DNA from 2 places in the Variovorax sucrosi genome. Region 2 is predicted to be linked to the other one. Evidence: predicted binding sites of a transcription regulator. Region 2 holds the regulator's gene; the other holds the start of a gene.

Region 1 (4,325 bases), on a different contig from region 2:
GTGTCGGCCAGCTTGCCTTTGATCGGCTCGAGGATGCGTTTGCCTTCGACGTGCTTGTACTCGCCCTTGTTGAAGTCGCTGGCCGAGCCGTAGTACTCCTTGAAGAGCACGCCGTCGACCTCGACCGTCTTACCCGGCGACTCTTCATGGCCTGCGAACAGCGAGCCGATCATCACCATCGACGCGCCGAAGCGGATGCTCTTGGCGATGTCGCCGTGGTCGCGGATGCCGCCATCTGCAATGATCGGCTTGGTCGCCACCCGCGCACACCACTTGAGCGCGCTCAGTTGCCAGCCGCCGGTGCCGAAACCGGTCTTGAGCTTGGTGATGCAGACTTTGCCCGGCCCGATACCGACCTTGGTCGCGTCTGCGCCCCAGTTCTCCAGGTCGATGATGGCCTCGGGCGTGCCGACGTTGCCCGCGATCACGAAGCTCTTTGGCAGCTTGTCCTTGAGGTAGGCGATCATGTTCTTCACCGTGTCGGCATGGCCGTGCGCGATGTCGATCGTGATGTATTCCGGCGAGAGGCCGGTTGCAGCCAGTTGGTCGACCGTGTCGTAGTCGGCCTTCTTCACGCCCAGCGAGATCGAGGCGAACGTGCCTTTGGCGTGCATGTGCTTCACGAACGCGACGTTGTCGAGGTCGAAGCGGTGCATCACGTAGAAGTAGCCGTTCTGCGCCAGCCAGAGGCTGATGGTCTCGTCGACCACCGTCTTCATGTTGGCCGGCACGACCGGGAGGCGGAATCGGCGTCCGCCGAGCGCCACGCTGGCGTCGCATTCCGAGCGGCTTTCCACGCGGCATTTGCGCGGCAGCAGCAGGATGTTGTCGTAGTCGAAGATCTGCATGAGAAACCAAGCTCCTGTGGCGGTGCACCGCGGAACGATTTCCGGCGGCGTGGGCGCTTGGTCCCGGCCCGGTCTCGGCGCCCCTGCAGGCGCAAAAAAACCGGGCGACAAGAAACTTGGGCCCGGTGATTGATTCTAGGGAGGTGCCGGCTCGGGTGCGAGGGCGCTTTCGTATAGACCTTATTCGCGACCGGTCCGCTCGATCAGAAGCGGTAGCCGATGCCCACCCCGATCAGCAGCGGGTCGAGCTTGACCGTCGACAGCTTGGTGCCGTTCATGCTCACGTCGGTGCGGATCTGCACCTTCTTCACGTCGAAGTTCAGGAACACATTCTTGGCGACCTTGATGTCGAAGCCCGCGCCGATGGCCAGCCCGAAGCTGTTGTGGTCGAGGTCCAGCCGGCCGACGGTCGGCACGTTGAGCTTCGTCGACCCGATGCGCGTGTAGTTGAAGCCGGCACCGACGTACGGGCGGAACGAGCCCTCAGGCAGGAAGTGGTACTGCAGCGTCAGCGTCGGCGGCAGGTGCTTGAAGGTGCCGATGTCCACCGGGCCGCCGAGCGCGCTTTGCTCGATCGTCACGCGTTGCTTCTGCGGCACGGTCAGCACCAGTTCAGCGGCGATGTTCGGCGTGAAGAAGTAAGTGATGTCGAACTCGGGGATCGTCTTGCTGTTGACCGTGATCGCGTCCTCCGGCACGGCCAGTGCGCCGATGGCGTCCGAATGGTTGGCGGTGTCGAGACGCACCGCACGGGCGCGCACCAGCCAGTTGCCCTCGGCTTCCTGGGCGAAGGCGGGCAGGGCACACAAGGTGCCCAGCAGGGCCGCGACGAGGGTGTGGGGAAGGTTCTTCTTCATGGTCGAGGGACTCCAGGTTGTGGCCGAGGCACAGTGTTCGGCGGCTGGCAGGCAGTCTCGGCCGCCGCGCCATCCGCGTCCTTGATCCAGGGCAAGAGTTGCGACACGCCGTCGAATGGCCGCGTTCAACGCGTTGCCTTGATGCGGATCAGTCGCCGGTGCGCAGCCCGGTCGCACAATGCCGGCAGCGCGGCGCATCCGGTGCCGCTTGCCCTCAGGAGATTCGTTCCCATGCTTCGTCACCACCTTGCCGCCGTCGCCGTTCTGGCGCTCGCCTCGTCCTCCGTCTTCGCCGCCGATTGCACGGTGGAGATCGAAGGCAACGACGCCATGCAGTTCAACAAGCCCGTCATCGAGGTGAGCAAGACCTGCAAGGACTTCACCGTCAAGCTCAAGCACGCGGGCAAGCTGCCGAAGCAGGCCATGGGCCACAACTGGGTGCTGGCGAAGACGGCCGACGTGCAAGCCGCGGCGACCGACGGCATCGCCGCCGGCCTGCCGCAGAACTACGTGAAGGCTGGCGACGCGCGCGTCGTGGCCCACACCAAGATCGTCGGCGGTGGTGAGACCGACAGCGTGACCTTTGCGGTGGCCAAGCTCGGCGCGGCCGAGAGCTACACCTACTTCTGTTCCTTCCCCGGCCACTCGGCGATCATGAAGGGCACGCTGAAGCTGGTGAAATAGGCGGGGCGGGCGCGCGCGGGAGCCCGGCTTCCTACAATGCCGGGATGTCCCTTTTCGGCTCGCACGACGCCTCCGCCGGCGCCCCCTCTTTCCCAGCGGCCGCCTCGCCCCTGCTCGTCAACCTCAACCCCGAGCAGCTTGCGGCGGTCACGCTGCCCGCAGGCAACGCGCTGATCCTCGCCGGCGCCGGTTCCGGCAAGACGCGGGTGCTCACCACCCGCATCGCGTGGTTGATGCAGACCGGCCAGGTGTCGCCCGGCGGCATCCTCGCCGTGACCTTCACCAACAAGGCGGCGAAGGAGATGATGACCCGGCTGACCTCGATGCTGCCGGTCAATGTGCGCGGCATGTGGATCGGGACCTTCCACGGCCTGTGCAACCGCTTCCTGCGCGCGCACTGGAAGCTGGCCAACCTGCCGTCGACCTTCCAGATCCTCGACACGCAGGACCAGCTCTCGGCCATCAAGCGGCTGATGAAGCAGTTCAACGTCGACGATGAGCGCTTCCCCGCCAAGCAGACGCAATGGTTCATCGCCGGCGCCAAGGAAGACGGCCGGCGCCCGCGCGACGTCGAGGTGCACAGCGAGGACGACCGCAAGAAGGTGGAGATCTATCAGCTGTACGAGGAGCAGTGCCAGCGCGAAGGCGTGGTCGACTTCGGCGAGCTGATGCTGCGCAGCTACGAGCTGCTGCGCGACAACGACCCGGTGCGCGAACACTACCAGCGGCGCTTTCGCCACATCCTCATCGACGAGTTCCAGGACACCAACCGCCTGCAATACGCATGGATCAAGATGCTGTCAGGCCAGACGGTCGACGGCCGCTTTGTGCCGGGCGACAGCAGCGTGATCGCGGTCGGCGACGACGACCAGAGCATCTACGCCTTCCGCGGTGCGAGGGTGGGCAACATGGCCGACTTCGTGCGCGAGTTCGACGTGCAGCGGCAGATCAAGCTCGAGCAGAACTACCGCAGCTTCAGCAACATCCTCGACTCGGCCAACGCGCTCATCGGCCACAACACCAAGCGCCTGGGCAAGAGCCTGCGCACCGAACAGGGCCCCGGCGAGCCGGTGCGCGTGTACGAAGCCACCAGCGACTTCGCCGAGGCGCAATGGATGGTCGAGGAGATGCGCCAGCTCGCGCGCGACGGCATCGACCGCAAGGAGATGGCGGTTCTCTACCGCAGCAATGCGCAGAGCCGGGTGATCGAAACCGCGCTGTTCAACGCCGCCGTGCCGTACCGCGTGTACGGCGGCCTGCGCTTCTTCGAGCGCGCCGAAATCAAGCACGCGCTGGCCTACCTGCGCTTGCTGGAAAACAAGGACGACGACACCAGCTTCCTGCGCATCGTCAACTTCCCGCCGCGCGGCATCGGCGCGCGCAGCATCGAGCTGCTGCAGGACGCGGCGCGTGCGGCCGGGCATTCGCTGCACGACGCGGTGAGCGCCGTCGGCGGCAAGGCCGGCGCCAACCTGTCGGCCTTCGTCGCGAAGATCGATGTGCTGCGCGAGCAGACGGTCGGCATCTCGCTGCGCGAGATCATCGAGCTGGTGCTCGACCACAGCGGCCTCGTCGAGCACTACAAGGCCGACCGCGAAGGCGCCGATCGCATCGAGAATCTGGAAGAACTGGTGAACGCGGCCGAGAGCTTCGTCACGCAGGAAGGCTTCGGCCGCGACGCGGTGGCGCTGCCGGTGGACGAGCTGCGGCAGTCGCCGGCGAGCCAGGGCCTGGACCCGAACCTACCGGTGGTCGATGAGCCACTCGCTCCCGACGCCGAGACCGGCGAGACGCTGAGCCCGCTGGCCGCCTTCCTCACGCACGCCGCGCTCGAATCCGGCGACAACCAGGCGCAGGCCGGACAAGACGCCGTGCAACTCATGACGGTGCACGCCGCCAAGGGCCTGGAATTCGACTGCGTGTTCATCACCGGCAT
Region 2 (4,325 bases):
CCGGCAAGACCAACCAGATGCCGGCGCAGCAGGGTCGCCTGACCGAAGCGCAGATCCATGTGCTGGCGTCGTACGTGTGGGGACTGTCGAACAACCCGGCGTCGGCGTCGCGCTGAGCGCGTCTGCTCAGTCGCCACCCGCGCATGTCCTCATCCCCACGACCCGTACCGGCGCCGGCTTCCACGCCGCGCAAGGTGATCCGCATCGCACCGGCCGAGGGCGAAAGTGTCGGCCTCTACGAGTCGCACAAGAAGATCTACGCGCGCAGCATCCAGGGCGTCTTCGCGCGCTGGCGCTGGGCCATGGTCTTCATCACGCAGATCGTCTTCTACGGTCTGCCATGGCTGGCGTGGGGCGAGCGCCAGATGGTGCTGTTCGACCTGGCGGCGCGCCGCTTCTATCTCTTCGGGCTGGTGCTCTATCCGCAAGACCTGATCTACCTCACGGGGCTGCTGGTGGTGTCGGCGCTGCTGCTGTTCCTGTTCACCGCGGTGGCGGGGCGCCTGTGGTGCGGCTACGCCTGCCCGCAGACCGTCTACACCGAGATCTTCATGTGGGTCGAGGAGAAGATCGAAGGCGCCCGCAGTGCACGCATGCGGCTGGACAAGGGCGCGCTGTCGATGGAGCGGGGCGTGAAGAAGACCTTCAAGCACGTGGTCTGGCTCGGAATCGCGCTGTGGACCGGTTTCACTTTCGTCGGCTATTTCACGCCGATCCGTGAACTCGGCATGGCCTTCCTGCAGACGCAGATGGGCTCATGGGAAGTGTTCTGGGCCTTCTTCTACGGCTTCGCCACCTACGGCAACGCGGGCTTCATGCGCGAGCAGGTCTGCAAGTACATGTGCCCCTACGCGCGCTTCCAGGGCGCGATGTTCGACCGCGACACGCTGATCGTCAGCTACGACGTCGAGCGCGGCGAGCCGCGCGGCGCGCGCGGCAAGCAGCACGCACGCGGCGACCGGGGCGACTGCATCGACTGCACGCTGTGCGTGCAGGTGTGCCCGACCGGCATCGACATCCGCGAAGGCCTGCAGTACGAATGCATCGGCTGCGGCCTGTGCGTCGATGCCTGCAACAGCGTGATGCGCAAGATGGACTATCCGCCGGGCCTGATCCGCTACGCCACGCAGAACGGCATGGCCGGCCGCTGGTCGCCGAGCCAGGTGCTGCGCCGTGTGCTGCGGCCGCGCGTGCTGATCTACGGTGCCGTGCTGGCAGCTCTGTGCCTCGGGTTGCTCGCCAGCCTGGTGGTGCGCACCCCGCTCAAGGTCGACGTGGTGCGCGACCGCGCCTCGCTGTCGCGCATCGTCGAAGGCGGCATGCTGGAGAACGTCTACCGCCTGCAGGTCATGAACGCGACCGAGCGGCCGCAGCGCTACCGCATCGCGGCGACCGGTTTGCCGGGCCTGGCCGTGACTTCGGGCGATGCCGTCGAGGTGCTGCCGGCCGAGTCGCGCTGGGTCGCGGTGCGCCTTCAGTTGCCGTACGGCGCCGCGCCGGCCGGCTCGCATTCGGTCCATTTCGAGGTGCAGTCCGCCGACGGCGCGGCGCGTGTTTCGGAAAAGGCCATCTTCCTCGTCCCCCGCTGAACCGCGAAAGAGACATTGCCATGAACACCCTTGCAGCCGCCCCCGTGCCCACGCCCGCCGAACCGTGGTGGAAGTTCCCGCTGGTCTGGATGGTGATCGCCGGCCCGGCGATCGTCGTGGTCGCCGGCTTCGTCACGCTGTGGCTGGCAATCCACACCCCCGATCCGGTGGTGGCAGAGGACTACTACCGCCGGGGCGTCGAAATCAACAAGACGCTGGCCGACAAGAAGCTGATGCCGGCGCAGGCCGGCCGCAACCATGCCGCGACGCCCAGCGATGACGTGCCGCTGCCCAAGCGCTGAGCCAGATCCGATGAAACGTCGCATTCGCCGCCTGGCCTGGATCCTCTGGCCCTCGTTCCTGCTGGCCTGCGTGGTCGAGATGCTGGTGTTCGCCCTGGTCGACCCGAGCGACGTGCACTGGCGCGGCGAGCCGCTGCCGCTGTCGCGCCAGGGGCTCTACACCGCGAGCTTCTTCGTCTTCTGGATTTTGGCGATGGGCTCGAGCGCTCTCACCGCGCTGCTCGCGATGTCGCGGCGCGAGGTCAACACGCCGGAGGGTTGACCAACCGGCGCAGCTTGTCGGCGTCGACGATGCGCACATGGCGCTGCTGCACCGCGACGATGCCGTCCTCGACGAACTTCGACAGCGTGCGGCTCACCGTCTCGAGCTTGAGTCCGAGGTAGCTGCCGATCTCCTCGCGTGTCATGCGCAGCACCAGCTCCGATTGCGAGAAGCCGCGCGCATGCAGGCGCTGCACCAGGTTCAGCAGGAAGGCAGCGAGCCGCTCCTCCGCGCGCATGCTGCCCAGCAGCAGCATCACGCCGTGCTCGCGCACGATCTCGCGGCTCATGATCTGGTGCACATGCCGCTGCAGGGCCGTCACCTCGCGCGAGAGTTCCTCGATGCGGTCGAAGGGCATCACGCAGACTTCCGCGTCTTCCAGCGCGACGGCGTCGCAGGTGTGGTGGTCGTTCACGATGCCGTCCAGGCCGATGATCTCGCCGGCCATCTGGAAGCCGGTGACCTGGTCGCGGCCGTCCTCGGAGGTGACGCGGGTCTTGAAGACGCCGGTACGGATCGCGTAGAGCGAGGTGAAGCGCTCGCCGTTGTGGAACAGCGTCTCGCGCCGCTTCAGCTTGCGGCGCGTGGCGACGATCTCGTCGATGCGCTTCAGGTCGGCGGGCTGCAGGCCGATCGGCATGCACAACTCGCGCAGGTTGCAGTTGGAACAGGCGACTTTGATGGTTTCGGGGGTCATGGGCTGCGGGCGGGCAGGCGGGGAGGGTGCTGCCGACGCGTCGGTGGTTTGAGGGAATTGTTCGCGAGCGGCGGGCGCGCAGGCTTGACGGGCGTCAATGAAGACGGGCCCCGTTGGCGGCACAGTCGACGAGCCCTCCGCGCCCCACCACCATGCCATCCACCATCCTTTCCGAATTCGCCGCACCCGCCATGACGCTGGCGACCCTGAAGCGCTTCGATGTCTCCGGCCCGCGCTACACCTCGTACCCGACGGCGGACCGCTTCGTCGAGGCCTTCGGCAGCGACGACTACGCGCAGGCGCTGCGCCAGCGCCGCCTGGGCAGCAGCGCCCGGGCGTTGCCGCTGTCGCTCTATGTACACGTGCCGTTCTGCGATTCGCTGTGCTACTTCTGCGCCTGCAACAAGATCGTCACCAGGCACCACGAGCGCGCCGACGACTACCTGCGCTACCTGGCGCGCGAGGTTGACCTGCAGGTGGCGCAGCTCGGGCGCGGCGCGCTGGTGAGCCAGCTGCACCTGGGGGGCGGCACGCCGACCTTCCTCGACGATACGGGGCTCGGCCGCCTCATGGACATCCTGCGCAGCGCCTTCGTGCTGGCGCCCGACGGCGAGTATTCGATCGAGATCGACCCGCGCACCATCGACGAGAACCGGCTCGAGAAACTGGCGGCGATGGGCTTCAACCGCCTGAGCTTCGGCGTGCAGGACTTCGACCCCGCCGTGCAGAAGGCGGTGCACCGCATCCAGCCCGCGGCGCAGGTGTTCGACCTGGTGGCGGCCGCACGGCGCCTGGGCTTCGCATCGGTCAATGTCGACCTGATCTACGGCCTGCCGAAGCAGACGGCGGCGTCCTTCGACCGCACGCTGGCGCAGATCTGCGAACTGCGGCCCGACCGCATCGCGCTCTATGCCTATGCCCACCTGCCGGAGCGCTTCAAGCCGCAGCGCCGCATCGAGGCGGCCGAGCTGCCCGACGCGGCGACCAAGGTCGACATGCTGTCGCGCTCGATCGCCGCACTCACCGCGGCGGGCTATGTCTACATCGGCATGGACCACTTCGCGCTGCCGACCGATGCGCTCGCCATCGCCAAGCGGCAGGGCCGGCTGCACCGCAACTTCCAGGGCTACAGCACGCAGCCCGACTGCGACCTGGTGGCGCTGGGCGTGTCGGCCATCGGCCGCGTCGGTGCCACCTACAGCCAGAACGCGAAAACGCTGGAGGAGTACTGCGACCTGCTCGACCAGGGGCGCCTGCCGGTCGTGCGCGGCCTGGCGCTGTCGCGCGACGACGTGCTGCGGCGCGCGGTGATCATGGCGCTGATGTGCCAGGGGCAGGTGAACTTCGAGTCGATCGGGCTGGCACACCTGATCGATTTCCGCCGGCATTTCGCCGCCGAGCTCGAAGCGCTCGAACCGCTGGCCGCGCAGGGCCTGGTGACCCTCGGCGCGCACGAGATCGACGTGACGCCGACC

What was found. The regulator FNR, encoded in region 2, switches genes on or off when oxygen is low (the NO sensors DNR and NnrR bind a similar motif). The targets are predictions, from matches to a motif close to TTGATNNNNATCAA.
Region 1: azu (azurin) is a predicted target of FNR. The motif match lies at 1,844-1,857, and genes of this name have one in related genera.

The regions. Positions count from the first base shown of each region.
Region 1 is NZ_JBPJZU010000007.1:290,934-295,258, reverse strand. It holds gene ACSFBE_RS15865 (GMP reductase) at 1-848, opposite strand, end outside; gene ACSFBE_RS15860 (OmpW/AlkL family protein) at 1,052-1,705, opposite strand; gene azu (azurin) at 1,937-2,389, shown strand; gene ACSFBE_RS15850 (UvrD-helicase domain-containing protein) at 2,434-4,325, shown strand, end outside.
Region 2 is NZ_JBPJZU010000008.1:145,637-149,961, reverse strand. It holds gene ccoP (cytochrome-c oxidase, cbb3-type subunit III) at 1-116, shown strand, start outside; gene ccoG (cytochrome c oxidase accessory protein CcoG) at 144-1,589, shown strand; gene ACSFBE_RS16985 (FixH family protein) at 1,610-1,891, shown strand; gene ACSFBE_RS16980 (hypothetical protein) at 1,902-2,153, shown strand; gene fnr (fumarate/nitrate reduction transcriptional regulator Fnr) at 2,134-2,850, opposite strand; gene hemN (oxygen-independent coproporphyrinogen III oxidase) at 3,003-4,325, shown strand, end outside.